Regions from separate parts of the Carnobacterium alterfunditum DSM 5972 genome, predicted to be linked through region 2. Evidence: a T-box and tRNA genes for the amino acid it is inferred to sense, from the RefSeq annotation. Region 2 holds a T-box; the other holds one or more tRNA genes.
The links. The T-box of region 2 lies ahead of glyQ (glycine--tRNA ligase subunit alpha). A T-box ahead of a tRNA ligase gene usually reads a tRNA of that ligase, here a tRNA-Gly.

Region 1 (15,725 bases), 670 kb from region 2:
TTTGACAAATCAGATAGTAAAATAATGATTTAACCTAAACAAAAAAGGGTACCATCTTATATAATTAAAGTATCGAAACTATGGCATTATGCATATCATTATTTATTCCATTATTGTAATAATCATGTTCTCCCTTGTAAATTAGTATCAAATAAAAAGAATTGTATAAATTATAGAAAAGAGAATCTAATTTGAATAAAAAACATTCAAATTAAAAAGAGATTTTCCTCATATTTCAAAAAAAAAAAGGCCATTTAAGCTAAATGAAATGGCCTTAGTTTGTTTTTCTTCACTGACATTAAGCTTTTTTTACAAATTCCGTTTTTAATTGCATAGCACCAATACCTTCGATTTTACAATCAATATCATGATCACCGTCAACCAAATGAATATTCTTTACTTTGGTTCCTTTTTTTACAACACTGGAAGTCCCTTTTACTTTAAGATCTTTAATAACAATTACTGAATCTCTATCGATTAATTTATTTCCATGTGCATCTTTGAACTCTTTTTTACTTTTATCTGTTTCAATAATTGAATCTACTCCCCACTCGTGGCCGCATTCTGGGCAAACAAAAAGATTACCATCCTGATAAGTGTATTCTGAATTACATTTTGGACAATTTGGTAAGTTAGACATGTATTCTCTCCTCCAATGACTATCGTTACCTATATAATGGCATACCCTTAATGGATTGGCAACGCATATTTTCATTTTATATATTGCATCTGTTTAAGTAGAATTTTATTTGTTTTCTGATTTGTCAAATTAAGCTAGACAAACTATCTCCATCCATGTAACTCAAGAATACTTCCAATGGTGTTTGATACTTCAATGATTTTCTTGGAATTGGCGATAAAGGGTACTAACGGAACACTTAATGGACTCTTCTGCCCGACCGACAATGACATTAGGACTCCAACCTTGAGCGACTCTATCTTTGATGTAAGCCCATTGTTTCTTTGGGAGAACGATTCTGTGACGCCCACAACATCTTTTTTTCTTTGTACTGTTAGTAATACTTAAGGGCTGTATGGCTTTCTTTTAAGGATTATACAATAAAGGACGTTGGTGAGAGGAATCGGCTGTATAATTTTTGGTGTGGATGAAAAAATTCATTCACACCAATTTTTTTACAAAAAAATAGAAACAGATGAATTTTCCAGTTAGAATAAAGTCACGACAACTCACTAGAAAGGAAAATTCATATGTCTCATAATAATTGTATCCGAACTACACTCGATTTAAAAGATAAAACTATCTTTTTTGATGAAACCTTTTATAACGTCGATTGTAAGATTAAGCTATACAAATAAAAAAGCCATTCGTGATACACTCTAATTGTATTTCCAACCACAGAAAACAAGGAGTGATCACGAATGACCTATACCCATATTACCATGGATGAACTAGTGATGATAGAAGCTTATTACCACCAAGGTGTTCCAGTTGCTAAAATAGCTACTTACTTGAATCGTACTCGTACACCGATTAATAATGTTATCAGGTTCTTCAAAGCAGGACACACAGCTTTCGACCATTACCTACGGTATAAAAAAAACAAGAAACAGTGTGGACGCAAAAAAATTGATTTACCAAAAGAACAACAGCTTTATATCAAGCGAAAAGTAGCTGAGGGCTGGACGCCGGATGTCATTATTGGCCGTAAAGAAATGACAATAGACTGTTCCGTACGAACACTTTATAGGCAGTTTAAAGAAAGAATATTCGATGAAGTTACACTCCCGATGAAAGGGAAAAGAAAACCTAACGGACATCAAGAACGTAGAGGTAGACAAGCTTATAAACGAAATATCTCTGAAAGAATAATAGACTATCCCACATTTAAAGAAGAGTTTGGTCATATCGAAGGAGATACCATTGTAGGTGTTCACCACAAAAGTGCGGTTATTACTCTAGTAGAGATTTTATCAAAAGCTATCATTACCTTAAAGCCCAAAGGGCGTAAAGCCTGCGACATTGAGAATGCCATGAATCAATGGTTCCAAGCCATACCAAAAAATTTATTCAAATCCATTACGTTTGATTGCGGAAAGGAGTTTTCCAACTGGAAATCTTTGTGCAACCAACATGATGTCGCTATTTACTTCGCTGATCCTGGAACGCCTTCACAACGAGCTTTAAATGAGAATTCTAATGGACTTCTTCGAAAAGATGGATTGCCAAAAAAAATGGATTTCAACGAAGTTGACCAGACTTTCGTATCATCTGTTGCACACAAACGAAATAACATTCCAAGGAAGTCACTAAATTACCAAACACCGTTGGAAGTTTTTATGAGTTATATGGATGAAGATAGTTTGTATAGCTTAATTTGACAAATCAGATAATTAAACAAAAAAAAAGACCAGATAATTTTCTCCAATCTCTTTTCGTTTAATTATTTGATGACCCGTACGGGAATCGAACCCGTGATACCGCCGTGAAAGGGCGGTGTCTTAACCGCTTGACCAACGGGTCTATATTTTCATTAGTACAATGGGCCTAAATGGACTCGAACCATCGACCTCACGCTTATCAGGCGTGCGCTCTAACCAGCTGAGCTATAGGCCCAAAAAAAAAAAAGCGGGTGACGAGAATCGAACTCGCATCAACAGCTTGGAAGGCTGTGGTTTTACCACTAAACTACACCTGCATTAAAAGAAATGGCCCGGGACAGAATCGAACTGCCGACACCTTGAGCTTCAATCAAGTGCTCTACCGACTGAGCTACCGGGCCAACTATTTAATTGAACGGTCTCGACGGGAATCGAACCCGCGATCTTCTGCGTGACAGGCAGACATGTTAACCCCTACACCACGAGACCTTTTTACATTTAAAACTATCTTTTAAAAAAGATAAATTGCGGGGACAGGACTTGAACCTGTGACCTTCGGGTTATGAGCCCGACGAGCTGCCAACTGCTCCACCCCGCGATAATATTAATGAATCATTTAAAAAAGGAGGATAAGAGATTCGAACTCTTGCGTGCTTTTACACACCTGACGGTTTTCAAGACCGTTCCCTTCAGCCGGACTTGGGTAATCCTCCATAAGACTGATACAATGATGAACTATTAAATTAGACAAAATTGTAAATGACCCGTACGGGAATCGAACCCGTGATACCGCCGTGAAAGGGCGGTGTCTTAACCGCTTGACCAACGGGTCTAAAATTTATGAAAACAAAATACGGAGAAGGAGGGATTTGAACCCTCGCGTCGCGTTAACGACCTACACCCTTAGCAGGGGCGCCTCTTCAGCCACTTGAGTACTTCCCCAAAAACTAAAACTAAATATCAATTTATTCAATGGGCCTAAATGGACTCGAACCATCGACCTCACGCTTATCAGGCGTGCGCTCTAACCAGCTGAGCTATAGGCCCATAAAAAAAGCGAGTGGCGGGAATCGAACCCGCATCAACAGCTTGGAAGGCTGTGGTTTTACCACTAAACTACACTCGCAAAAACGGTCTCGACGGGAATCGAACCCGCGATCTTCTGCGTGACAGGCAGACATGTTAACCCCTACACCACGAGACCTTTTTGCATTTAAAACTATCTTTTAAAAAAAGATAAATTGCGGGGACAGGACTTGAACCTGTGACCTTCGGGTTATGAGCCCGACGAGCTGCCAACTGCTCCACCCCGCGATAATATTAATGAATCATTTAAAAAAGGAGGATAAGAGATTCGAACTCTTGCGTGCTTTTACACACCTGACGGTTTTCAAGACCGTTCCCTTCAGCCGGACTTGGGTAATCCTCCATAACAATACAAGGTTACTTTAATCTCAACCGATTAATGGACCTTGTAGGACTCGAACCTACGACCGGACGGTTATGAGCCGTCTGCTCTAACCAACTGAGCTAAAGGTCCAAGATCTTAAAAAAACAATAGCGGCGAAGGGGATCGAACCCCCGACCTCCCGGGTATGAACCGGACGCTCTAGCCAGCTGAGCTACACCGCCATAATAAAAGTGATGATTTTTTAAAAAAGTGGAGCCTAGCGGGATCGAACCGCTGACCTCCTGCGTGCAAGGCAGGCGCTCTCCCAGCTGAGCTAAGGCCCCTGATTTAAAAATCGGGAAGACAGGATTCGAACCTGCGACCCCTTGGTCCCAAACCAAGTGCTCTACCAAGCTGAGCTACTTCCCGTTGTTAATTCTTTCTTTCAAAAGAAATGCACCCAAGAGGACTTGAACCTCTAACCCCTTGATTCGTAGTCAAGTACTCTATCCAATTGAGCTATGGGTGCGTATGGTGCCGAGGGCCGGAATCGAACCGGCACGGTGATCACTCACCGCAGGATTTTAAGTCCTGTGCGTCTACCTGTTCCGCCACCCCGGCATTAGAACAGTTTATCATTTTTATGAATGATTTTACTAGTCAACCTAGTAAGCGAAAGACGGGATTCGAACCCGCGACCCCCACCTTGGCAAGGTGATGTTCTACCACTGAACTACTTTCGCAAAAGAATGCCGGCTAAAGGAGTTGAACCCTCGACCCTCTGATTACAAATCAGATGCTCTACCAACTGAGCTAAGCCGGCTAAAGGAATACTTCAGTCATTCAATAAAAACAGTGCGGGTGAAGGGACTTGAACCCCCACGTCTTACGACGCTAGATCCTAAATCTAGTGCGTCTGCCAATTCCGCCACACCCGCAAAAATATGGCATAACTAAACATATTTGCATGATTAGCTATGAGTCATGCAGGATTCGAACCTGCGACCCTCTGATTAAAAGTCAGATGCTCTACCAACTGAGCTAATGACTCATGGTGGAGGTTGACGGGATCGAACCGCCGACCCTCTGCTTGTAAGGCAGATGCTCTCCCAGCTGAGCTAAACCTCCATATAAAAAAACAATTGAATTTGCGTGGCAACGTCCTACTCTCACAAAGGGAAACCCTTCACTACCATCGGCGCTAAGAAGCTTAACTTCTGTGTTCGGCATGGGAACAGGTGTGACCTTCTTGCCATCATCACCACACAATTTCAATCAAGAGAACATTATTCTCTCAAAACTGGATAAGTTAAAAATCGTTTTCGTTCATTGACCGTCTATCACCGTTTAAATCTTTGGTTAAGTCCTCGACCGATTAGTATTGGTCCGCTCCATATATCGCTATACTTCCACTTCCAACCTATCAACCTGATCATCTCTCAGGGGTCTTACTCACTTACGTGATGGGAAATCTCATCTTGAGGGGGGCTTCACGCTTAGATGCTTTCAGCGTTTATCCCGTCCACACATAGCTACCCAGCAATGCCCTTGGCAGAACAACTGGTACACCAGAGGTGTGTCCATCCCGGTCCTCTCGTACTAAGGACAGCTCCTCTCAAATTTCCTACGCCCGCGACGGATAGGGACCGAACTGTCTCACGACGTTCTGAACCCAGCTCGCGTACCGCTTTAATGGGCGAACAGCCCAACCCTTGGGACCGACTACAGCCCCAGGATGCGATGAGCCGACATCGAGGTGCCAAACCTCCCCGTCGATGTGGACTCTTGGGGGAGATAAGCCTGTTATCCCCAGGGTAGCTTTTATCCGTTGAGCGATGGCCCTTCCATACGGAACCACCGGATCACTAAGCCCGACTTTCGTCCCTGCTCGACTTGTAGGTCTCGCAGTCAAGCTCCCTTATGCCTTTACACTCTGCGAATGATTTCCAACCATTCTGAGGGAACCTTTGGGCGCCTCCGTTACACTTTAGGAGGCGACCGCCCCAGTCAAACTGCCCGTCAGACACTGTCTCCCAGCCCGATAAGGGCTGTGGGTTAGAGTGGTCATACAGCAAGGGTAGTATCCCACCAACGCCTCCACCAAGACTGGCGTCCTGGCTTCATTGGCTCCTACCTATCCTGTACAAGCTGTACAAACACTCAATATCAAACTGCAGTAAAGCTCCATGGGGTCTTTCCGTCCTGTCGCGGGTAACCTGCATCTTCACAGGTACTATAATTTCACCGAGTCTCTCGTTGAGACAGTGCCCAGATCGTTACGCCTTTCGTGCGGGTCGGAACTTACCCGACAAGGAATTTCGCTACCTTAGGACCGTTATAGTTACGGCCGCCGTTTACTGGGGCTTCAATTCTGAGCTTCGCCCTAAAGCTAACCCATCCTCTTAACCTTCCAGCACCGGGCAGGCGTCAGCCCCTATACGTCATCTTACGATTTTGCAGAGACCTGTGTTTTTGATAAACAGTCGCCTGGGCCTATTCACTGCGGCTGACCAATTGGTCAGCACCCCTTCTCCCGAAGTTACGGGGTCATTTTGCCGAGTTCCTTAACGAGAGTTCTCTCGCACACCTTAGGATTCTCTCCTCGACTACCTGTGTCGGTTTGCGGTACGGGCAGTTTGTTTCTAACTAGAAGCTTTTCTTGACAGTGTGACATCGGGAACTTCGGTACTTAATTTCCCTCCCCATCACAACTTGTTCTTAAAGAAGCAAGCATTTGACTCACTTCAAAACTTGTTGTTTGGACGTGCATATCCAACAGCACGTATTCCTTAGCCTACTGTGTCCCTCCATTGTTCAAACAAAACAAACTGGTACAGGAATCTCAACCTGTTGTCCATCGTCTACGCCATTCGGCCTCGACTTAGGTCCCGACTAACCCTGGGAGGACGAGCCTTCCCCAGGAAACCTTAGTCATTCGGTGGACGGGATTCTCACCCGTCTTTCGCTACTCATACCGGCATTCTCACTTCTAAGCGCTCCACTAGTCCTCACGATCTAGCTTCAACGCCCTTAGAACGCTCTCCTACCATAGAACCAATGGTTCTATCCACAGCTTCGGTGTTATGTTTAGCCCCGGTAAATTTTCGGCGCAGGGTCACTCGACTAGTGAGCTATTACGCACTCTTTAAATGATGGCTGCTTCTGAGCCAACATCCTAGTTGTCTAAGCAACTCCACATCCTTTTCCACTTAACATAAACTTTGGGACCTTAGCTGGTGGTCTGGGCTGTTTCCCTTTCGACTACGGATCTTATCACTCGCAGTCTGACTCCCGGATATAAATCAATGGCATTCGGAGTTTATCTGAATTCGGTAACCCTAGAAGGGCCCCTAGTCCAAACAGTTGCTCTACCTCCATGATTCTAATTCCGAGGCTAGCCCTAAAGCTATTTCGGAGAGAACCAGCTATCTCCAAGTTCGATTGGAATTTCTCCGCTACCCACACCTCATCCCCGCATTTTTCAACATACGTGGGTTCGGTCCTCCAGTGCGTATTACCGCACCTTCAACCTGGACATGGGTAGATCACTTGGTTTCGGGTCTACGACCACATACTCATTCGCCCTATTCAGACTCGCTTTCGCTACGGCTCCGTCTCATCAACTTAACCTCGCATGTGATCGTAACTCGCCGGTTCATTCTACAAAAGGCACGCTATCACCCATTAACGGGCTTTAACTATTTGTAGGCACACGGTTTCAGGGGCTATTTCACTCCTCTTCCGAGGTTCTTTTCACCTTTCCCTCACGGTACTGGTTCACTATCGGTCACTAGGGAGTATTTAGCCTTGGGAGATGGTCCTCCCGGATTCCGACGGAATTTCTCGTGTTCCGCCGTACTCAGGATACTGATCAGAGTGAAATTGGTTTCGGTTACAGGGCTTTTACCTTCTTCGGCAGACCTTTCCAGGTCGCTTCTCCTACCAACTTCATTTATGACTCTATATGTTCAGTCCTACAACCCCAGAAAGCAAGCTTTCTGGTTTGGGCTATTCCCGTTTCGCTCGCCGCTACTCAGGGAATCGATTTTTCTTTCTCTTCCTGCAGATACTTAGATGTTTCAGTTCTCTGCGTCTACCTCTACTGACCTATGTATTCAGTCAGCAGTAACATCCTATCAAAGATGCTGGGTTCCCCCATTCGGAAATCTTTGGATCAAAGCTCACTTACAGCTCCCCAAAGCATATCGGCGTTAGTCCCGTCCTTCATCGGCTCCTAGTGCCAAGGCATTCACCGTGCGCCCTTATTAACTTAACCTATGGTTAATCGTTAATGTTTAATACTCATCTTTCGATGAGAACCTTAAAAAACTTATTATTTAAAAATTTCGGTGTGTTTCTGGTTTCTTACTTAAATTACGATTTTTAACTTTATCCAGTTTTCAAAGAACAAGGTGTTTCGATTAAAAAGATTGAGAAGATTAGACCTCTCAAAACTAAACAAAGATAAGATGAATGTGTGGGTTTCCGTTATATTCCTTAGAAAGGAGGTGATCCAGCCGCACCTTCCGATACGGCTACCTTGTTACGACTTCACCCCAATTATCTGTCCCACCTTAGGCGGCTGGCTCCCAAAAGGGTTACCTCACCGACTTCGGGTGTTACAAACTCTCGTGGTGTGACGGGCGGTGTGTACAAGACCCGGGAACGTATTCACCGCGGCGTGCTGATCCGCGATTACTAGCGATTCCGGCTTCATGCAGGCGAGTTGCAGCCTACAATCCGAACTGAGAATGGCTTTAAGAGATTAGCTTAGCCTCGCGACTTTGCGACTCGTTGTACCATCCATTGTAGCACGTGTGTAGCCCAGGTCATAAGGGGCATGATGATTTGACGTCATCCCCACCTTCCTCCGGTTTATCACCGGCAGTCTCACTAGAGTGCCCAACTGAATGCTGGCAACTAATAATAGGGGTTGCGCTCGTTGCGGGACTTAACCCAACATCTCACGACACGAGCTGACGACAACCATGCACCACCTGTCACTTTGTCCCCGAAGGGAAAGCCCTATCTCTAGGGTTGTCAAAGGATGTCAAGACCTGGTAAGGTTCTTCGCGTTGCTTCGAATTAAACCACATGCTCCACCGCTTGTGCGGGTCCCCGTCAATTCCTTTGAGTTTCAACCTTGCGGTCGTACTCCCCAGGCGGAGTGCTTAATGCGTTAGCTGCAGCACTGAAGGGCGGAAACCCTCCAACACTTAGCACTCATCGTTTACGGCGTGGACTACCAGGGTATCTAATCCTGTTTGCTCCCCACGCTTTCGAGCCTCAGCGTCAGTTACAGACCAGAGAGTCGCCTTCGCCACTGGTGTTCCTCCACATATCTACGCATTTCACCGCTACACGTGGAATTCCACTCTCCTCTTCTGCACTCAAGTTCCCCAGTTTCCAATGACCTTCCCCGGTTGAGCCGGGGGCTTTCACATCAGACTTAAAGAACCGCCTGCGCTCGCTTTACGCCCAATAAATCCGGACAACGCTTGCCACCTACGTATTACCGCGGCTGCTGGCACGTAGTTAGCCGTGGCTTTCTGGTTAGATACCGTCAGGGGATGAGCAGTTACTCTCATCCTTGTTCTTCTCTAACAACAGAGTTTTACGATCCGAAAACCTTCTTCACTCACGCGGCATTGCTCCGTCAGACTTTCGTCCATTGCGGAAGATTCCCTACTGCTGCCTCCCGTAGGAGTCTGGGCCGTGTCTCAGTCCCAGTGTGGCCGATCACCCTCTCAGGTCGGCTACGTATCATCGCCTTGGTGAGCCATTACCTCACCAACTAGCTAATACGCCGCGGGTCCATCCATAAGCGGTAGCCGAAGCCACCTTTCTTCTATTCGTCATGTGACGTTTAGAAATATGCGGTATTAGCATCCGTTTCCGAATGTTATCCCCCTCTTATGGGCAGGTTACCCACGTGTTACTCACCCGTCCGCCACTCCTTGACTTCGGTGGGTGCAAGCACCCGGTGAAGTCAAAGCGTTCGACTTGCATGTATTAGGCATGCCGCCAGCGTTCGTCCTGAGCCAGGATCAAACTCTCATATAAAATGATGCTTGAAGCTCATTATTGAATTGCTAGCGAATAATTATTCACTAATTTTGTTACTGTTGACTTAGCACTGCTAAGTCACCCTCACATTTGTTTCATCTTACTTTGTTTAGTTTTCAAAGGTCTAAAGTGCGTTGCATCAGTTCATGACAACTTCTAAATTATAGCAGTTGATTTTCAACTTGTCAACAAATTTTTGAAAAAATATTTTTTTAATTGAATATTTATCCATTTGCTTACTCGTTTAATTCATGTACGACTTAGATAGATTAACATATTTTTTTACGTTTTGTCAACATTATTTTTACAATAAATTTTCAAACGTTATTATGAATATCGCTTATCTCTCTTAGCAACATCAATTACTATAACAATTTTTTTGTTACTGGTCAATAAAAAGATATTGTTTTTTTTGTTTTTTTTAAAAAAGCGTATATTTTACCATTTCCTTGTATTTTAATTTGTATTACTTCTATATGAAACAAACAAATTGAACGATCTATAAAAAATCATTTTATATAATCGTTCGCTTTTTTTAAATTCATTCTATCCTATATTGATATAAATTGAAGTCATTTTGTTGTTCCCCAGCATTAAAGTTTTCTTTACAATCGATAAACTTGAATTTTTCTTTGAGATACATCTGATTTAAAAACTCGTTATCAGCAATACAATCTAAACGAAGAGCCTTTTTTTGCTCTTTACGAGCGTATTCTTTTGCTGCATTGATCATTAAATGCGAATTCCCTTTTCCAGCTTTGTCTCTTTTTATGTTTAATCGATGAAGATAGTAAAAATCATCGCCATGATCCTCTCCCCATAAAGCAGCATCCCATTCACTTTGGCGATCCCATAATATCAACATCCCAACTAATTCATCATTCCGTGTTCCATAAAATACTTCTCCTCTATTGATAGCACTTGCTGTATCATGATTATCTTTTCCTTCAAGGATGCCATTCCATTGTAGAGATCCTTTTGCTTTTAACCATAGTGCGGCTTCTTTAAGCAACTTATCGATCATCTTAATGTTTTCAGGTCTTGCTTGATGAAACCTAAAATTATCGCTCATATTATTCCCCTTTCTTCTATATGATACTAGAAGCTTATATTTGATTTTTCGTTATTACAATACTTTACTATAAAAAAATACTACTATTCAATATGTTTTTATTATGAGCATTCATTACGACTCTATATTATTTGAATTTTATTCTTTCATTAAAATTCTCTCTAGTAAGTCTATAACAATATTTTACTATTAGATTAACGCTCATGCTGAGTCCATACACAAAAAAACTGGTACCAATACGGGTACCAGTGATATTGCATCATAAGCTTTTATTTTTTGATATCAAACAAATGAGCCTTTTTCACATCTTCGATCGTTTGTGTTCCAGCTAATTGCATCACGCGTTTCAAGTCTGTTTCAAAATATTCCAAAACCGATTTAACACCTTTCCATCCACCAAGAGCTAATCCATATAGTACTGGACGGCCTACAGCGACAATGTCAGCACCACTTGCTATAGCTTTGAAGATATGTTCTCCACGTCTAATTCCACTGTCGAATACGATTGGAACGCGACCAGCGACCGCTTTAGAAATTTCAGCTAACGTGTCAAATGAACCTGGTGCTTCATCTAACTGACGACCACCGTGATTCGATACCCAGATGCCAGCAGCTCCAGCACCAATCGCTAGTAGAGCATCTTCAGGAGATTGAATCCCTTTAACGAAGATTGGTAGTCCTGAGTATTCAGCTAAGAATTTTACGTCTGCAGGATTGATTTTTTGCTTCGATTGAGCGTAAATATTGTTTAACGACATATTCTTACCTGATCCAGTCAAGTAACGAGATACAATTGGCATACCGAATGGATAAACAAATTTATTTAACATATCTTTTTCGCGATTGCCGCTTAATGTTGCATCTGCTGTTAAGATGATTGCTGTAGCACCATCTGCCTTTGCTTCGTCTAGGATATTTTTATTCATTTCATCATCTTTACTCATGTAAATTTGGAACCAACGAGGATTCCCTTTTAAGCCTTTGTCAATTTCTTCAAAAGATGCTCCTGAATAAGCGCTGATCGACATGATTGTTCCACCAAATTCAGAAATTCCTTTGGCTGTCCCCGCTTCTTTAGTAACATGAGCTAGACCATGTGCTGCAATTGGCGCCATAATGAAAGGTACTTTAAGATCATGCCCTAAGATAGAGGTTGATGTATCAGGATTTTCGACATCAGCTAGTACTCTAGGTAGAATCCCTTTATGAGACCAAGCTTCATTGTTTTGTTTTAAGGTGAACTCATCTCCGGAAGCACCCGAAATATAATCGAAACCACCTTTAGGAACTACTTCTCTAGCTTTTTCTTCAAGCCGATAAGTGCTTATAACTTCAATTTCTTGTTCTACTGTTGGTGCATCATATTTAATAGTTTGTTCATCTGCCATAATTTTCTACCATCCTTTTAAATCATATTTTTTAAAGTTTAAAATAATCTGATTTGTCAAATTAAGCTATACAAACTATCTTCATCCATATAACTCATAAAAACTTCCAACGGTGTTTGGTAATTTAGTGACTTCCTTGGAATGTTATTTCGTTTGTGTGCAACAGATGATACGAAAGTCTGGTCAACTTCGTTGAAATCCATTTTTTTTGGCAATCCATCTTTTCGAAGAAGTCCATTAGAATTCTCATTTAAAGCTCGTTGTGAAGGCGTTCCAGGATCAGCGAAGTAAATAGCGACATCATGTTGGTTGCACAAAGATTTCCAGTTGGAAAACTCCTTTCCGCAATCAAACGTAATGGATTTGAATAAATTTTTTGGTATGGCTTGGAACCATTGATTCATGGCATTCTCAATGTCGCAGGCTTTACGCCCTTTGGGCTTTAAGGTAATGATAGCTTTTGATAAAATCTCTACTAGAGTAATAACCGCACTTTTGTGGTGAACACCTACAATGGTATCTCCTTCGATATGACCAAACTCTTCTTTAAATGTGGGATAGTCTATTATTCTTTCAGAGATATTTCGTTTATAAGCTTGTCTACCTCTACGTTCTTGATGTCCGTTAGGTTTTCTTTTCCCTTTCATCGGGAGTGTAACTTCATCGAATATTCTTTCTTTAAACTGCCTATAAAGTGTTCGTACGGAACAGTCTATTGTCATTTCTTTACGGCCAATAATGACATCCGGCGTCCAGCCCTCAGCTACTTTTCCCTTGATATAAAGCTGTTGTTCTTTTGGTAAATCAATTTTTTTGCGTCCACACTGTTTCTTGTTTTTTTTATACCGTAGGTAATGGTCGAAAGCTGTGTGTCCTGCTTTGAAGAACCTGATAACATTATTAATCGGTGTACGAGTACGATTCAAGTAAGTAGCTATTTTAGCAACTGGAACACCTTGGTGGTAATAAGCTTCTATCATCACTAGTTCATCCATGGTAATATGGGTATAGGTCATTCGTGATCACTCCTTGTTTTCTGTGGTTGGAAATACAATTAGAGTGTATCACGAATGGCTTTTTTATTTGTATAGCTTAATCTTACAATCGACGTAAATTAAAATAGTAAATTTGTGATTGGTACGGTTAATGGTGCTAGTATAACTACGATAATTCCTGTAACAACAATTGACAGTCCAGACATAGCACCTTGAACATCTCCCATTTCAATGGCTTTTGCGGTTCCCATTGCGTGGGATGAACTTCCCAAGGCAACCCCTTGAGCAACTGAATCAGTAATATTGAACAATTTGAAAACTGTTTGACCGACAACGGCTCCGGTTACTCCAGTGAAAACAACTAAGGCCACAGTTGGAGAGACGATCCCATCTAGAGAACCCGAAACGCCAACTGCAATCGCTGTTGTGATCGATTTTGGAATCAGCGTCGCCGCTATGTTCTGGTCAAATTGGAACAACAAGGCGAAAGCATAGATCATGATCGTATGGAAAATAACGCCAGAAAATATTCCTGTTAAGATTGCCGTGTAATGTTTTTTCAAATAAACAAAATTCTTTTCCAACTTGATTGCTAAAGCAACTGTAGCTGGGGTAACAAACAAACTAAAAAATTGTCCGCCTATATTATAAGTTTCAAGTGAGATACCCGTTACTAAAAGCAGAATTATGATGACGATGATCGCAAATACTAATGGTGTAAATAATGGATTTGGCCACTTCTCCTTCAGCCTAGCGGATAGTAAGTACAAGACAACTGTCAAAGCGATCCACAAAAGTGGTCTATTTAAAATACTGTCAAGCATTAGTTCTATCTCCCTTCTCCACTAATACGTCTTTCTCAGTACGCCATTTTATTGTTTGTACAACTTTTCCGACAAATCCTATCATGAGAGTCATTGTCACTGACATAATAATCAGCAGCTGCTACCACGTACTGGCCAAGACACCAAAGTTAGACATTAGTCCAACACCAGCCGGAACGAAGAAAATACCAATATTATCTGTTAACCATGTTCCAACTTCATCTACTTGCTTGATGCGGATCCATTTAAAATGTAAAGCAAAGAATAAAGAAACCATCCCGATAACACTTCCTGGAATCGCAATAAATGAAGCACTTAAAGTAGAAATCACTTCTCCTAAAAAGGAAAACAAGAAAATCCAAGAAAGTTGTTTGATTATTTTCAAAAATTTCATATCCTCTCTTTTTTGTAAGCGCATTCAATAAACTAACTATAGCATGTTTGATTTTATTTAGAAAATAGCATTTTTTTATGTTATCATAAATATAATTTATGATAACATATGATTGTATAGCGTTTGTTTATGATAACACTTTCACAATATTTCAAAGGAGGACACCATGAATTTACAAGATTTAGTTTACTTCAACTACTTAGCTGAGACTTTAAGTTTCACCGCAACTGCAGAGCATTTCTATGTATCTCAGCCCTCTATTTCAATGTCTCTAAAACGATTGGAAAAAGATCTAGATACCGTCTTAATAAATAGAAAAAGAATTCACAAGAACCTAAACCTAACTGAAACTGGTGAAGTATTGTACAAACATTCAGCGCAAATTTTACAAACCATCCATACTGTAACAGAAGAAATTCATGATTTAAAAAACCAAGTGGTTTACCTTGGTTTCTTGCCAACTATTGGTGGCCAATTTATGGGTCGGCTAATGCCTCATTTGACTAAATTTTCCGCCTCTATGAAACTCATCGAAGAAAAAAGTTCAGATTTGATGTTGCAGTTGGTAAAATCAGGACAGGTTCCTTTAGCCATTATTGGAAGTGATCATCCTACTTTTGCAGACGATAATTTATTGCAGATTCTTTTAAAAAAAGAAGAAGTGGCACTCTGGGTATCACCTGAAAACCACTTAGCTAAGAAAGATAGTGTTACAGCAGCCGAAATTCAGGATGAACTATTCATTTCATTGGAACAAGGTTACACTCATCAGCGAATTTTTGAACAATGGACTGAAGACAGCCACATTGAACAGCCGAAAACCCTTTACACTAAAGAAATCCAGACTGCACTATCCATTGCTTCTTCAACTGACATGCTTGCTTTTATGAGTGATATATTAGTAGAAGATCACCCTAGGCTAGTCAGAGTTTCTATTGAAAATGCACCCTACTTTTACATTAGTCTTATCGTAAATAAAAAACTTAACAACACCAACCATTTTCAAACCGAATTCAATAAAACCATGATCGAACTCGCAGAATCTTATGGCGGAGAGTAATACATCCACCTTTTAAGCGGCAAATCATTGGCTAGGCTTTTTAAAATACCTGTAACTAAGTATAGGTATCATAATAACAAAGTAGGCAAAAAGACCATAGTCATGAAAAAATAAACATATAGGTGCTAATAACGGAACCGTATACGCAGTCCAAATCAATGGTAAGGATATAAATGAAAAAACAACAGTTGCAACT
Region 2 (15,725 bases):
TTGACTTTCATCCATACTTATCACTTCTTTCTTTTAATAAATTGCTTATCCTTCGAAGAACTCTTCATCCATCAAGTAACCTTCTGCGGCATCTTTAGAATGAAAAACTCCTTCAACTTGATCATTTGGCAATGCTACAAGCCATGTAGGATTATCATAGACCAACTTTAAGATATCGCCTTTATTGTCGAACCATAGCTCAGTGTAGCCTTCTTCATAGCCATCAGCGGTTTTCTTTAAATGAGCAATTGCTTGATCCACTAATGAACGGATGGTTTCTTCCGTTTCGTCTCTAACAGAAATGTACCCTTTATCTGTTTCTTCTTTAGGCAAATAGCCTGCATAAATCAACGCATTTCCATTCGGGTGTAGGAAACGTACGGCCATTGTCTTAGGTACTGCACTATCTTTAAAATGGTAATTCAATCGGTTCATCGATACTTTTGTTGCAGTCAGTTCTTCATAACTATCAAAGATAGCCTTTTTTTCTTCAAATGATAACATGTCATTCATCCCTTCATTTTTACATCGTTTACTATTATACCAGTTTTTTTACCTATCGTTCATATTTATCTCTATAAACGAAAGAAGATCGCCCAAGTAACGCTCATTTTGGACGACCATTTTATTTTGTTATTCTAAAAAGTCTTTTAATTGTTTTGAACGACTTGGGTGACGCAATTTGCGAAGTGCTTTAGCTTCAATTTGACGAATACGCTCGCGCGTAACGCCAAATACTTTGCCGACATCTTCAAGTGTACGGTTACGCCCATCATCAAGACCAAAACGTAAACGCAATACATTTTCTTCACGGTCTGTCAGTGTATCTAGCACATCTTCTAATTGTTCTTTCAACAATTCGTAAGCAGCGTTCTCTGCTGGACTAGTTGCATCGTGATCCTCGATAAAGTCGCCTAAATGAGAATCGTCTTCTTCCCCGATTGGAGTTTCTAAAGAAACCGGTTCTTGAGCAATTTTTAGGATCTCACGAACTTTTTCAGTTGGCAGATCCATTTCTGCTCCGATTTCTTCCGGTGTAGGTTCGCGTCCTAGATCTTGTAATAATTGACGTTGGATACGGATCAACTTATTGATTGTTTCAACCATGTGTACTGGGATACGAATGGTGCGAGCTTGGTCGGCAATCGCACGCGTAATAGCTTGACGGATCCACCAAGTAGCATACGTAGAGAATTTAAAGCCTTTTTTATAATCGAATTTTTCAACAGCTTTCATCAATCCCATGTTTCCTTCTTGGATCAGATCTAAGAACTGCATCCCACGTCCAACATAGCGTTTGGCAATACTTACAACTAAACGCAAGTTAGCTTCTGCAAGACGTTGGCGTGCTTCTTGATCGCCTTCTTCGATTTTTATAGCCAGTTCAACTTCTTGAGCTGCAGTCAATAAATTCACTCGCCCGATTTCTTTTAAATACATTCTGACGGGGTCATTGATTTTTACTCCAGGAGGAGCTGTTAAGTCTTCTGGTTTTTCTGCGTCTTTTTCTGCTTTCATTTCTTTGATTTTTAGTTGTCGAGCTGTTGGGCCACCATCGTCTCCAACCACTCCAACACCTGCATCTTCAACTGTTTGGATCAGTGCATCCATTTTTTCAGCATTTAAAGAAAAAGGAGTTGCTATTTTATTTGTTAATTCATCGTAATGAACGGTCCCTACTATCTTGTGCTCTTTGATAAAACTCTTGACTTCGTTATCATACGCTTTTTTTGTTGTTATTTTTTTTTCAGCCATTAAAAAGCCTCCCCTTTTAAAATTACTAACACTTGTTACCAGGATTTCACTTATTTATTTTTTAATAAACGAGATAGATCGACTACTTCAATCATTAATACACGAAGCTGCTCTTTATCGCCTCGCCTAGATGCTTCTGTCAGGGCTTCTTGTTTTTCTTTCAAACGCATTTGAAGAACCGATTTCCTTGAAATCATATCCAGGTAATCTTCTACTTCTCTTGCAGAGATCTCATTGCTTATTGACAAAAGCTCAATTTCAACAATCAGATTTTTCAATTCTGATTCTTTTACAAAGTCAATAAACGCATCAATAGGCCCTTCATTATCTGTATGCTCTCGGAAACTTTCATATAAAATAAACAACATTTGGTATTCATCGTGCACAAAATGAAAATCAGCTGAACCATCTTTAACGATTATCCAGGCTTCTTCAAAATGAAACAAGCGATTTAATAATAAACGCTCTGCATATTCAATGTTATCTGGTTTTCTTTTTTGCATGTGTACTTGAGGATAATTCACTTCAACAGTCTGCTTTGGATACGTTTGTTGTTGTTTTTCTTTTGTTCGTTGATTACGAGAATCATGAAATTTTTGCTGAAACTGTTCCTTTAAAGAATCAATAGAGAGTTCGAATTCATTCGCTAATTGTTTAAAGTAAAGTTCACGTTCAACAGCCGAAGTGACCGAGAGCAGTTCAGCTAATATTTTCTCAATGTACCCTAAGCGTTCACTCTCATTTGATAGATTGAGCGATTTACGGTAATAAGCCATTTTGAAGCCAAAAAGCGTCTCTCTTCCATGAGCGATCAATTCATTGAAAGCATCAGCCCCATTTTTTTTAATGTGCTCATCTGGATCCATACCTTCAGAGAAACGAATAATATCGATATCAAAATTAGTCTCTGCTGCTAAAAGATCACTGGCTCTCTTGGTTGCCTCAATTCCTGCCGGATCTCCATCATATGCAATCAGTACATGATCCGTTACTCGATCGATCAAATGGATTTGCTCATTTGTAAGACTGGTTCCCATTGAAGCGACTCCATTGGTCACCCCAGCTTTCCAAGCTGCTATAACGTCCATAAAACCTTCAAATAATATAACTTCTTTTTCTCGTCTTATGGATGGACGTGCAAGATCAAAATTAAACAGAACCGTTCGTTTATTAAATAGCTGGGTTTCAGGACTATTTAAATATTTAGGTGCGCCCTCATCAGCTTCTTGCTGAAAAATACGCCCCGAAAAAGCAACGGTCTTCCCTTGCTGGTTTCGAATGGGGAATATGATTCTATTGTAAAATCGGTCAAGCAAATCTCCATTATCTTTTTCCACAAATAGACCCGTTTTTCCCAACAATTCTTGCTCACTATTTTTCCCAAGTAAATATTGTTGCAGCATAGTTCGTTCTCGCGGAGCAAACCCAATATTAAATGTATCAATTATATCTCGAGTCAATCCTCTTTGAGTTAAATACGCTAAAGCATCTTCTCCGATTTTTGTATTCAACAGAATATGATGAAATAATTCAGCACTTTCTTCATGGATACGAATCAGTTTTTCTTTTGTTGAGTCGTTCGTTTTATTTTTATGGTCGTGATCGTGTACTAAGGAATCATCTAGTTGAAATTGACCCAGTTCAGCTGTCTTAATGACAGCTTCTGGAAAAGTGAGTCCATCGACTTCCATTAAAAAAGTAAACACATTACCGCCACGTCCACAACTAAAACAGTGAAAAATTTGTTTTTCTTCTGTTACCGAAAATGAAGGAGTTCGTTCTTCATGAAAAGGACAAAAGCCAAAAAGATTTTTACCTTTCTTTTTTAATTGAACATACTGACTGACAACATCCACTATATTAGTTTCTTGCCGTATTTTATTGACAGTTTCTTCTGGAATCATCATTGCCAAGCTGTTCACCTCTTAGTAAAAAATAAAGAACGTTAGGTCCTGTCAGAAAGACTATCCAGTCTCTAAAAGCCGCACTCATAAACAAGTGCGACTTTATTCTCTAAATCTATTATCAGACAGAACTATACATTTTTCATAATAGCACATTCTGTGAAAAAAAACAATTTTTTAAAATGAATAACACAAACAATTTATTATAATTAAAACCACCGGCGTAAACCTTATCGATGCAAAAATACGATTTGATTATTTTATTGTTACACGTTTGATTTCGCATTTAAATTTATGTACTGCCTTATTACCTTATCTAGAGACTAACGAAAAAACCCAGTACTTTTAAAAACCTGATAGGGTTTTAAAAGTACTGGGTTCTCAAGAACAATTTATTTATTTTATTTTGGCCACAGTTGCAGCAAATGAGTTACGACTCATCAGCGATTTCCAGACAGCATGAGCAAGAATAAAATCGATCATGCTATGAATGATCGTACCTGCTCCGACTAATAAGAAAACAGATTGCAAGAATCCTTGCGTATAATAAGCCGTTGTCATTTCTCCACCAAAATAAAAAACAGAAACGACAGCCACCTCAGAAACAGCATGCAACACACCGATAAAAAAAGAATAGAATTGTATTTTAATGGTGGATTGAAGAATATCAGGCTTTTTAAGCAGGATATAAGATCCTAACCCTGCAAAAATGACATGAGTCAAAGCTCTTAATGTGATGATAATTGGAAACCCTCCCAACAGAAAACCTACAGCTGTGCCCAAAGCTACAGTTATCGCAACCATCGGTGAAATAAACATAGCGATAAAAATAGCAACATGGCTAGCTAATGTGAAAGAAGCTGGCTCTAAGACTAATTTGACCGGTGAGATCATGGGAATCAAAATACCTACAGCTACTAATAACGCCGCTATGGTCAATTTATGAACTTTATTCGTTTTCATATCAACAACTCCTATCATTAAATGCACCTTTACACGTGTCAAGACACATCGATAAATTTAATTATAGGTGATTTCAGCAAGTTGTCAAGACACCTTTTAATTCTTGTACAATAGGCCTAAATCATCAAGCTCTTTTTTGATACGATCAAATGTTTTTTTGTCTGCACATGCAATGGTATGCAAATGAACACCACCTGTTAATTCAGATAGTAAATTGGCTTGTTTATTCTCTATCGTTTCCATAAATCGATCTGCATCGTAACGCGAAGAAATCGATAACCGCCCTCTCAGCTCCCCATATATCGGATGTTCAACGATAACATCTACTACTTCTCCCCCATTATCCACTACCGCATACAATTCAGTTTTTGTTTCCGCTGCACTGTGGTGACTAGCTAGTTGGCCGACAAATTTATTTGTCATAGATGCCGATTCTAATACGTATCCTTTTGGAGTAGCTATGACATCGACACCGCTCGCTCTTAATAAAGCTACATCGCCTACAATGATTTGCCGACTCACACTTAGCAATGCCGCTAATTTCCTGGCACTTAGCGGTCTATTTTCCTGTGATAAAATCGAAACAATGCTGTCTCTTCTTTTAGTTGCCTCCATAAAAAATCAGTCCTTTTCAATTTTTACACTCTTTTTATGCTCATTATACCTTAATTTATTTCAATTGAAGCTTTTAAAATGAAATTGTTAGGAGCAAGAACTCTTTCAAAGTATGCTATACTTTAAAAAAAGTTTTCAATAAGGAGATCATATGAAAAAAATCATACTTGTTTTTCTTCTGTTTATTGGTCTAGCTATCACCTTTTGCCTATATGGCTATCAACAGAACCGTTCATTAGATATCGAGCATCAAACCATCCTATTAGATGACTTACCGCAAGAGTTAGATCAATTAAAAATCGTCCATCTATCTGATACGCATTTTGAAAAAAATCGTATTTCAATTGAGACCTTACTTTCAGCCATCAAGCAAGCACAACCTGATTTCATTTTCTTGACCGGAGATTTGATCGATCGTACGGCTGATTTAAGCAAGATACCGTTAGAGGAATTTGGTCGTTCATTAGTCGCTATTGCACCAACCTATGCCATATCCGGGAATCACGAAACAAGCAGCGGACACTTACCAGAGTGGGAATATAACATTAAAAATAGCGGTGTTGTTCTGTTAAATAATGAGCAACTCACCTTAGCGGTTAACGGTGCTCAACTTATTTTAGCCGGTGTTAGCGATGAAAGCTATCCTGACGAAATACCTTTACTAGATCCCCTAAGCGATGGTGTACCGACCCTACTGCTCGCTCATCACCCTGAATACTTTGAGCAGTACTTAACTTCCAACCCATTGATCCAACCGGACATCACCTTTAGCGGCCATGCCCACGGTGGACAAATAAGACTCCCACTTATCGGCCCTTTATACGCCCCTGGTCAAGGCTTGTTTCCTAAATACACCAACGGAATCTACACTAGTGAGGCAGACTCTTCAAAAAAACTAGTCGTCAGCCGTGGAATCGGAAATAGCATATTCCCTTTTCGAATCAACAATAAACCCCATTTATTGATCATTACCCTTGAACGGACTAACTAGAAAAAACCACTAGCGTAAGGAAAATAAAAATCCCACTAGTGGTTTATTTTGATCGATTTCATTGACCAAATTGAGCTTCATACAACTTCTTATATGCACCATCAGTTGCGATCAATTCTTGATGACTGCCTTGTTCAACTATTCCTTGTTCATCTACCACAATAATACGCGTAGCATGTTTAATAGTCGCTAATCGATGTGCAATAATCAATGTTGTGCGGCCTTTTGCTAATGAATTTAGGGATTCTTGGATCACTTGTTCTGTCTCAGTATCTAAAGCAGAAGTTGCTTCGTCTAAAATCAAAATCGGAGGATTTTTTAAAAACATTCGTGCAATGGATAATCGTTGTTTTTGCCCACCAGATAATTTCACACCTCTTTCACCAATGATCGTATCTAGCCCCCTAGGCATATCGTTTACAACCTTTTCTAAATGAGCTAATCGAACGGCTTCACTTATTTCTGCTTCACTTGCATCCAGTTTCCCATAAGCAACATTTTCTCTGACACTTCCCGGGAAAAGATAGACGTCTTGCTGGACCACGCCAACTTGATTCCGCAATGACTGCATGGTCATATCTTGAATATTGATTCCATCAACGGTTACTTCACCCTCACTCACTTCATAAAAACGAGGCAGCAAATTACAAATAGTCGTCTTACCTGCTCCACTTGGTCCAACAAAGGCAACCGTTTCTCCCGCACGAATCGATAAATTGATCCCATCTAAAACTTTTTTTGATGAATTATACCAAAAGGAAACATTTTTATAGTCGATATCGCCTTTCAAGCGGTCTACTTCAATCGCATTTTTCTTATCTTGAATAGCCGGTTTTTTATCCAATTCTTCGGTTAACCTCTTGAAGCCAGCAATTCCTTTAGGGTAACTTTCAATCATCGTATTTATTTTTTCGATCGGCCGAACAAAAATATTAGCTAGTAAGATAAAGCCTACAAAGTCACCATAACTGATTTCGCCTTGGATCGTATAATAAGCACCAAAAAATAAAGCAAACAAATTAATTAAACGGATCAGAAAATAATTATACGAAGAACTGATTGCCATCATTTTGTAAAATAAAATTTTCGACTTTCGATAAGCTTTATTCAATACTTCAAATCGGCCGGCTTCGTGCTCTTCATTAGCAAAAGCTTGAATAACACGTATGCCGCTGACAGAAGCTTCGATTCCAGCATTGAATTCACCTAAATCATTAAAAATCTTTGTATTGATCTTGGTCATTCGTTTATTAAAGAACACTAATGCGATCGTGATAAAAGGGACCATCACAAACGTTGCCAAAGCAAGTTGAACATGGACCGTTAACATCAACAAGAAAGCCCCACTTAAAGTAATAAAAGTGATAAATACATCCTCTGGACCATGATGGGCAACTTCTGATATTTCAAATAAGTCGGTAGTCAAGCGCGTCATTAATTTGCCGGTTTTTTGATTATCGTAATAACTAAAAGGCTGTTCTTGCAAGTGCCCATACAATTCACGGCGCATATCTGTTTCGATATTCACTCCTAGTTTGTGCCCAAAATAAACAACGACATACTGCAAAGAAGTGTTCACGAGATACAAAAAGAGTAAAGATAGCGAAATCGTTACAATCAATGTCCAATTTGCTGAAGGCAATAAGTCATCGATCACACGGTTGACTACAACTGGAAAAGATAACTCTAAAATAGCTGCGAGTATCGCACAGCCAAAATCTAAGATAAATAATTTTTTATACGGTTTATAATAACTGAAAAAACGTTTTAACATAGTGTCCTCCAAACGGATTTATTTATTTTTCAAACAATTTACTAAGTATGCTATTGCATTTTAGTTTGAACGAATTCTATTAAAATCACCACATGGTTGAATTGTTCATCTTTTGCGGCGTAGACAAACGTTACTGGCGATTGCTGCAACTCATCGAAAACATGTTCAATAAACTCTTGTGCATAAGGATTTGATTCTAATTCAGCCCAGTAAGCTTTTTTAAACCAATCAAATTTTTGCGGTTGATGATCAAATTCTTTACGGATTTTTGTCGTTGGAGTGATTTCTTTTGTCCAATCATCTATATCAGCTTTTTCTCTCGATACCCCTCTGGGCCATATTCGGTCCACTAAAATACGATAGCCATCTTCTTTTTCACTTTTTTCATATACTCGTTTCATCGTTAACGGATAATTGATCATCTCTGCTCGCCCCTTTATCTGGCTAAAAAAATAAAACTCCACTAAGGAAAATTCTATCCCTAGTGGAGCATAAAGTAAACTGATTTGTTAAAGGTTACTTAACTACTAATTTGTCTACACTAGCAAAAGATAAAACGAAATTAGAAATCTCCATCAATAAAGCTAAGCGGTTATTGCGAATGGCCTCATTGTCAGTCATGACCATATTTTCATTGAAAAATTCCTCAATCAATGGTTGCAACTGCTCAAATGCTACATAGTTTTTAGCACTATCACTTTCGTCTATCGTTTTTATGATTTCTTCAAATGCTTCATGCAATAATTTTTCAGACTTCGTTTCAAATAAGTCAGTATTCACTTTTATTTTTTCTTGGTCAAGCAGTTCTTCACCTTTACTAGCTAGATTAACGACCCGGGTCAACGCTTCGATCGTCGGTTTAAATACAGCATCTGATACATGGCTGTTCAAGACTCGACTAGATTCAATCAATTTTAGTAAATCTTCTTGGTGAGAACTTAAGGCTGCATCAACTACATCATGGCGTATGCTCTCTGCCATTAATAATTGACGGATACGAGCTTTAGTAAAATCCCCTACTTGTGCAGCACTTGACTTGTAACCTTCGATCAAGGAGCTTTGTGCGATAACAGAGGCCGTTAGAATATTTTCTTTCAATGAGATCATTGGAAAAATCCAATTTTTCGATTCAATAATACGAACAATACCATAGGTTTGACGTCTCAAGGCATATGGATCGTTTGATCCAGTTGGGATCATTCCAACTGCAAAGAAACTTAAAACACTTTCCAATTTATCTGCAATAGCTAAAACAGCTCCAACAGACGATTGTGGAAGTTCTCCTTCACTTGAAATCGGCATGTAATGTTCTCTAATAGCTGCAGCTACAACTGGATTCTCACCTTGCGCTAAAGCGTATTTTTCACCCATGACCCCTTGTAATTCAGGAAATTCTCCGACCATGTTGGTCACCAAATCAAATTTATAAATTTCAGATGCACGATTTAGATCCTTTAATTCAGTAGCAGTCAAACCGACCTGTTTCCCAATTAGTTGGGCAATTGCTTGTACCCGGTTCATTTTTTCATAAATGGACCCGATTTTTTCATGGAACGTCACTAGTTTTAAGCGTTCGACACAAGCAGCTATGGTTAATTTTTGATCTTCTTCATAGAAAAAGCGGCCGTCATCTAAACGGGCAGTCAATACTTTCTCATTTCCTTTAGCAACTGTATCAATGTGTTCGGCATTTCCATTACGAACGGAGATAAAGTAAGGTAGAATAGTGCCTTTATTGTCTCTCACGCCAAAATAGCGCTGATGGTCTTTCATCGACGTGATCAATACCTCTTCTGGCAGATCTAAGTATTTTTTATCAAATGAACCATAAAAAGCAGTTGGGTATTCAATCAAGTTGTTGACTTCTTCTAGTAATTCTTCATCCAATGAAACAGACCATTGATTTGCCTTTGTCAGCTCCTCAATTTGGGTAACGATCATTTGTTTACGTTTGGCACTATCCGCGATAACAAAAACACTCTCCAACGTTTTTTCGTAGTCCAAAGCATCAGCAAATGTTACATCATGCCCTAAAAAACGGTGGCCGCGTGAAGTATTCGCTGTTTGGATATCTAGCAGTTCAAAGGGGATCACCTCTTCATCTAACATAGCTGTCAGCCAATGGAACGGACGGATATATTTAAATGAATGGTTTGCCCAATGCATGCTTACTGGGAATGTCAGTGATGTGATCACTTTATCTAAACCAACTAAAATCTCATTGACTGTTTTTCCTGAGATAAATTTATCAACGTAAACGTACTCGATATCTTTGATCGATTTGAAATAGATATCATCGGTAGCTGCTCCTTGTCCTCGAGCAAACCCGATAGCAGCTTTACTCCAATTGCCTTCAGCATCTTGAGCTATTTTTCGAGCAGGACCTTTTACAGATTCTTGGATATCTTCTTGTTTTTCTACGATATCTTTGACAATAACAGCTAGTCTTCGTGGAGTCGAGAAGGGGATCACTGCTCCATGATCCAACCGATTTTCTTTTAAAAAGGCTGCTATTTTTTGTACTAATTGTTCACTACTTGGGGTAACGATATGAGCTGGAATTTCTTCTAAACCGATTTCTAATAAAAGATTTTTAGTCATCTTAGTTTGCCTCCTTAGTTTCGACAGATTGGTTTTGAAGCAGAGGGAAACCTAATTTCTCACGTTCGGTTACAAAAGCTTTTGCGATCGAACGTGCCATATTTCGAATGCGAGCTAAGTACCCAGCGCGTTCTGTGACGGATACTGCTCCTCTTGCATCTAATAAATTGAACGTGTGGCTGCACTTTAAAACATAATCGTAGGCTGGATGAACTAACCCTGCTTTAATTTGAGCTAAAGCTTCCTTTTCATATTCATTGAATAACATCAAAAGCAATTCTTGATTGCTGTTTTCAAAAGCGTATTTTGAATGCTCATATTCAGGTTGAATAAATATTTCACCGTATTTTACGCCTTTCGTCCACTCAATGTCATAAACACTATCTACATCTTGAATGTATGAAGCTAAACGTTCTAGTCCGTAAGTAAGTTCGCTTGTTACAGGATTACATTCTAATCCTCCAACTTGTTGGAAGTAGGTAAATTGAGTGATTTCCATCCCATCTAACCAAACTTCCCAACCTAGACCAGCACAACCCATTGATGGATTTTCCCAGTTGTCTTCAACAAAACGAATATCATGTTCTAATGGATCGATCCCTAATAAGCGAAGACTTTCTAAATAAAGTTCTTGGATATCATCAGGTGAAGGTTTCATGACTACTTGAAATTGATGATGTTGAAACAAGCGGTTTGGATTTTCACCATAACGGCCATCTGCTGGACGTCTTGAAGGCTCTACATATGCCGCATTCCAGGGTTCAGGTCCAATCGCACGTAAGAATGTATAGGGACTCATCGTTCCTGCCCCTTTTTCTGTATCGTAAGCTTGGAGCAGCAAGCAGCCTTGATCTGACCAATATTTTTGTAACGTTAAAATGATTTCTTGAAATGTTAAACTATTTTCTTTCATTATGACATTCTCCTTTTTTTCAAATTATACGGTCAACTAAAAAATAACACAAAAAAAGTCCCTATGCTGACAATTATCAGCATAGGGACGATAATACAATCGCGGTTCCACCCTAATTCTAGTTTATTAAAAACTAGCATCTCTTTTATCGAACAGCTCCAGAAGGCCTTTCAAAACTTTGTCTATATTTGGCTTACACTATCCCAAATTCGCTCGTATAGAAATAAAATTTTTACTTTTTTCTTTCATCGCTGGTTATTCAATTGTTTCTATCATAGCTTGTTACAAGAACTTTTGTCAATCATTAATTTCATTCTCATCTGGTGTTTCTTTAGGCGGGACTCTCTTATCGATCAAGAGATTGCCCCACGTATACATCTGATCAATAAATTTTTTACTTTTCAACTTGATTCCGACTGATTCATCATAGATAAGATCGATCAACGTCCTGATCTCCCGTTTTGTTTCTTCTTTAACAGTAATAGAGCCTAGACGATCTAAAGAAATAGCTGAAAATAACCGCACAAAATGAATTGCCTTTTGACTGGAATGGTAACGGTAGCGATCCAGATGCCAATGCTCTTGGCACAGTAATCCTCCATAGCTGCCAGAATAATCAAACGGCCCTTCAGTATTCCCACATACACGGCAACCTCTTAATTCAGGCGAAACACCAAAATATGGAAGAATTTGGATCTCAAATATATTGACTACTATTTCTGGATCCGTTCCTTCATCAATTTCGGTTAAGCACTGGTCTATTTTATGAAACAACGTTCCATCTACAACGCCATCCTCTAAAGCTGCATCTGCTAAATTTAAAATATACGTCGCATAGGCATTTAAAAAGATATCCGTTTGCATACTTTTATACTGTTCAACTTCTTTTGCATCTCTTATAAAACACAGTCCAGTGTCTCGCATATCAGCTATATATGTTGCCTTCGTAAAGGGCAATACAGCTGTTCTAAGTTTATTTTTTTGCTTTCGCGTTCCTTTGACAAAAAACATTTTTTTCCCAAATCGATTTGTAAATAATTTGACCAATTGATCATTTTCACGATGATTTCGTACAGATAACACAATGCCTTCTACTTCTTCTATTTGAGCCATTTAGAAACCCCCTACGATATGATCTTCGATTAAAAAAACAAACCATAATTATATGGTTTGTTTTTTTATTTGGTCAGTACTTTTTAGTAATCATCTTTACGGTAACCATAGTCTTGCAGACTTGATTGACGGTCACGCCAATCTTTTTGAACTTTTACCCATAGATCAAGATAAATTTTGTCTCCCAATAACACTTCGATATCTCTTCTAGCTCGGATGCCGATATCTTTCAGCATTTTTCCGCCTTTACCGATTATAATACCCTTTTGACTTGACCGTTCAACAATGATTGCTGCGTGCACTTGAACTTTACCCAATTCATTTCGTTGCATACTTTCCACTACTACAGCGACCGAATGAGGCACTTCTTCTCTCGTTAATTCAAGAACTTTTTCGCGAATCAATTCAGAAACGATAAAGTATTCAGGATGATCCGTTACTTGGTCATCTGGATAAAATTGAGGTCCCTCTGGAAGATAGTTTTGCAATTCAGCCAATAATGTATCTACGTTATTTCCGTCTGAAGCTGAGATCGGAATAACTTGCGCAAAGTCTACTAAGGAACGATAATCCTCAATGATCGGCAATAGTTGATCAGGATGAATTTTATCAATTTTATTAAGCACTAAAAACACTGGACTTTTAGCTGTTTTCAATCTTTCCATAATAAAATTATCACCAGGTCCACGTTTTTCAGCAACGTTTACCATGAATAAAATAACATCTACTTCTCTAAACGCGCTAAACGCTGAACTGACCATGAAATCTCCTAAGCGATGTTTAGGTTTGTGGATACCAGGAGTATCGATGAATACAATTTGTGATTCTGGAGTAGTATAAATACCCTGAATTTTATTTCTTGTTGTTTGTGCTTTGTCACTCATGATTGCTATTTTTTGCCCAACGATTTTATTCAACAACGTTGATTTCCCGACATTTGGACGTCCTACGATAGAAACAAAACCTGATTTGTGCTCATTATTATTTTTCATTAAACCATATCCTCCGATTTAAAAGCTCCGGGCAGCAATTCGCCAACCGTCGTTATTTGTTTATTTCCTTTATTGTTTGTTAATAAAACAGGCATATCTGGTTCACAAAATTCTGCCATTACTTGTCTACATGCACCACAAGGTGAAATTGGTCCGTCTGTATCGCCTGTTACTACCAAGTAATCAAACTTTGTTTTTCCTTCAGAAATAGCTTTGAAAATTGCGGTGCGTTCTGCACAATTGGTTAGACCAAAAGAGGCATTCTCAATATTGCAGCCTGAAAAAATTTCCCCTTCTTTCGTTAAAAGAGCAGCTCCAACTGGAAAATGAGAATAAGGAACATAAGCCTTTTCTAACATATCTGTTGCTTTATTGATTAGTTCTTCAATTTTTTGATCTGTAGTATGCATAAATGTTGATCTCCTTTAATATAGTATTTGCCATAATTTAGGTAAAATAATAAGTGCTGCTACAATAATGGCAAATCCTGCTGTAACTAAAACAGCAGCCGCTGCCATATCTTTTGCTTTTTTTGCCAAAGGATGGCATTGACCTCCAGTAGCTAAGTCGACTACATTTTCAATCACAGTATTCCAAACTTCCATTATAATGACCAAAAAGATACTGAAAATGACCCATAACCATTCATTAATGGCTAAATTTAGGAATACACACAATATCAAAACGACCGAACCAATCAAAATATGTGAACGCATATTCCTTTCTTCTTGAAATGCCGTTAAAATTCCTTTAAATGCATATTTAAACGAGTCTAAAAACGCAGAATTCTTTCCAACTTCCCCTTTATCTTTTAAGTCCATAGGCTTCTAATATCTCTTTCTGCAACCCAAACATTTCTTTTTCATCTTCAGGATCCATATGATCATATCCATTTAGATGTAAGAAACCATGTAAGGCAAGAAATCCTAATTCTCGGTCAAAAGAATGTCCATATTCATTGGCTTGGCTCGCGGTTTTATCAACTGAAATGATAATGTCGCCAATATTCCTTGGCATAGGTTCTTCTAGGTTATCAAAGTTGATCGTTAATTCATCTTCTACTTCATCTTCAATTGCAAAACTAATAACATCTGTAGACTGGTCTTTTCCACGATAAGTCTTATTAATTTTTTGAATAGCATCATCATCAACAAAAGTTACTGACATTTCTGTATCATCCGGCAACTCTAAATGCTTCCCAGCAAACTCCAATAGAGAATTCACCAATTCTTTCTGTTCAGTTGTGATTTGGTTTGTTTCATCATATAAATCTAATTCCATAAGTACTATCCCCACTCCTTTTTTTACTCTTTTATGCCCAGTTGATTATTCTTCTTTAAAGTCGGATATTCGATCCTGGAATGGAATGTACCATTTAATCCTTCACAAATGGACTTTTCAACTAATTTCAATTCTTGTAATGAGATGGAACACTCATCAAACTGACCATCCGTAATTCTTCCATTAATTAAATTATGAACAAAATTTTCAATGGTCTCTCTAGTAGGATGAGACATTGCCCTTACAGCTGCTTCAGCACTGTCTGCGATATTGATAACTGCTGCTTCTTTTGTTTGTGGTTTTGGACCTGGATATCTAAAATCATCCTCAAGTACAGTATCGTCTTTTTCTTTAGCTACGACATAAAAATATTTCATAAGCGTCGTTCCATGATGCTGAGCACAAATATCAATGATCGATTGAGGCAGCTTAGCTTTTTCTAGCATTTTTACACCTTCAGAAACATGACCAAAAATAATTTCTTTACTTTCAAAAGGAGTCAGCAGGTTATGTGGATTTTCCATTCCAGGAGGTAAATTTTCTATGAAAAAGAATGAATGACGTAATTTACCAACATCATGATAATAACAAGCTACTCGAGCATATAATGAATCTCCACCAATTGCTCCAACTGCATTTGCACTTAAGTTTGCCACCATCAAACTATGATGATAGGTACCTGGGGCCTTTGTCAGCAGTTCTTTTAATAAAGGATTATTGGGATTGGATAATTCAGTTAACGTTAAAACAGCATTTTCATTGAAAAGCACTTCAATATATGGTGATAGCAGTATAGCCATAAAATAGGAAATGATGCCGCTGG

Region 1: it encodes a tRNA-Gly, which carries the amino acid that the T-box ahead of glyQ (glycine--tRNA ligase subunit alpha) is inferred to sense. The anticodon was not compared.

The regions. Positions count from the first base shown of each region.
Region 1 is NZ_JQLG01000004.1:1,607,760-1,623,484, reverse strand. Features, by position in the region: gene BR50_RS08190 (IS30 family transposase) at 1-5, shown strand, start outside; gene BR50_RS08185 (zinc ribbon domain-containing protein YjdM) at 299-640, opposite strand; partial or broken gene BR50_RS12990 (IS30 family transposase) at 842-1,049, opposite strand; gene BR50_RS08180 (IS30 family transposase) at 1,381-2,340, shown strand; tRNA gene BR50_RS08175 (tRNA-Glu) at 2,411-2,482, opposite strand; tRNA gene BR50_RS08170 (tRNA-Ile) at 2,502-2,575, opposite strand; tRNA gene BR50_RS08165 (tRNA-Gly) at 2,587-2,657, opposite strand; tRNA gene BR50_RS08160 (tRNA-Phe) at 2,669-2,741, opposite strand; tRNA gene BR50_RS08155 (tRNA-Asp) at 2,757-2,829, opposite strand; tRNA gene BR50_RS08150 (tRNA-Met) at 2,866-2,938, opposite strand; tRNA gene BR50_RS08145 (tRNA-Ser) at 2,964-3,053, opposite strand; tRNA gene BR50_RS08140 (tRNA-Glu) at 3,101-3,172, opposite strand; tRNA gene BR50_RS08135 (tRNA-Ser) at 3,195-3,282, opposite strand; tRNA gene BR50_RS08130 (tRNA-Ile) at 3,314-3,387, opposite strand; tRNA gene BR50_RS08125 (tRNA-Gly) at 3,396-3,466, opposite strand; tRNA gene BR50_RS08120 (tRNA-Asp) at 3,472-3,544, opposite strand; tRNA gene BR50_RS08115 (tRNA-Met) at 3,582-3,654, opposite strand; tRNA gene BR50_RS08110 (tRNA-Ser) at 3,680-3,769, opposite strand; tRNA gene BR50_RS08105 (tRNA-Ile) at 3,807-3,880, opposite strand; tRNA gene BR50_RS08100 (tRNA-Met) at 3,899-3,972, opposite strand; tRNA gene BR50_RS08095 (tRNA-Ala) at 4,002-4,074, opposite strand; tRNA gene BR50_RS08090 (tRNA-Pro) at 4,086-4,159, opposite strand; tRNA gene BR50_RS08085 (tRNA-Arg) at 4,186-4,259, opposite strand; tRNA gene BR50_RS08080 (tRNA-Leu) at 4,263-4,351, opposite strand; tRNA gene BR50_RS08075 (tRNA-Gly) at 4,402-4,473, opposite strand; tRNA gene BR50_RS08070 (tRNA-Thr) at 4,481-4,553, opposite strand; tRNA gene BR50_RS08065 (tRNA-Leu) at 4,587-4,668, opposite strand; tRNA gene BR50_RS08060 (tRNA-Lys) at 4,709-4,781, opposite strand; tRNA gene BR50_RS08055 (tRNA-Val) at 4,783-4,858, opposite strand; rRNA gene rrf (5S ribosomal RNA) at 4,881-4,996, opposite strand; rRNA gene BR50_RS08045 (23S ribosomal RNA) at 5,086-8,006, opposite strand; rRNA gene BR50_RS08040 (16S ribosomal RNA) at 8,232-9,793, opposite strand; gene BR50_RS08035 (GNAT family N-acetyltransferase) at 10,338-10,868, opposite strand; gene BR50_RS08030 (lactate oxidase) at 11,138-12,256, opposite strand; gene BR50_RS08025 (IS30 family transposase) at 12,313-13,272, opposite strand; gene BR50_RS08020 (LrgB family protein) at 13,371-14,075, opposite strand; gene BR50_RS08015 (CidA/LrgA family protein) at 14,197-14,460, opposite strand; gene BR50_RS08010 (LysR family transcriptional regulator) at 14,636-15,529, shown strand; gene BR50_RS08005 (hypothetical protein) at 15,554-15,725, opposite strand, start outside.
Region 2 is NZ_JQLG01000004.1:2,281,290-2,297,014, reverse strand. Features, by position in the region: gene BR50_RS11255 (tRNA (adenine(22)-N(1))-methyltransferase) at 1-15, opposite strand, end outside; gene BR50_RS11250 (hypothetical protein) at 46-504, opposite strand; gene rpoD (RNA polymerase sigma factor RpoD) at 634-1,755, opposite strand; gene dnaG (DNA primase) at 1,806-3,662, opposite strand; gene BR50_RS11235 (hypothetical protein) at 4,056-4,622, opposite strand; gene BR50_RS11230 (transcription repressor NadR) at 4,719-5,237, opposite strand; gene BR50_RS11225 (metallophosphoesterase) at 5,389-6,228, shown strand; gene BR50_RS11220 (ABC transporter ATP-binding protein) at 6,287-8,002, opposite strand; gene BR50_RS11215 (DUF488 domain-containing protein) at 8,053-8,424, opposite strand; gene glyS (glycine--tRNA ligase subunit beta) at 8,519-10,603, opposite strand; gene glyQ (glycine--tRNA ligase subunit alpha) at 10,605-11,516, opposite strand; T-box leader at 11,597-11,774, opposite strand; gene recO (DNA repair protein RecO) at 11,814-12,629, opposite strand; gene era (GTPase Era) at 12,713-13,621, opposite strand; gene BR50_RS11190 (cytidine deaminase) at 13,621-14,031, opposite strand; gene BR50_RS11185 (diacylglycerol kinase family protein) at 14,047-14,442, opposite strand; gene ybeY (rRNA maturation RNase YbeY) at 14,426-14,902, opposite strand; gene BR50_RS11175 (HD family phosphohydrolase) at 14,926-15,725, opposite strand, start outside.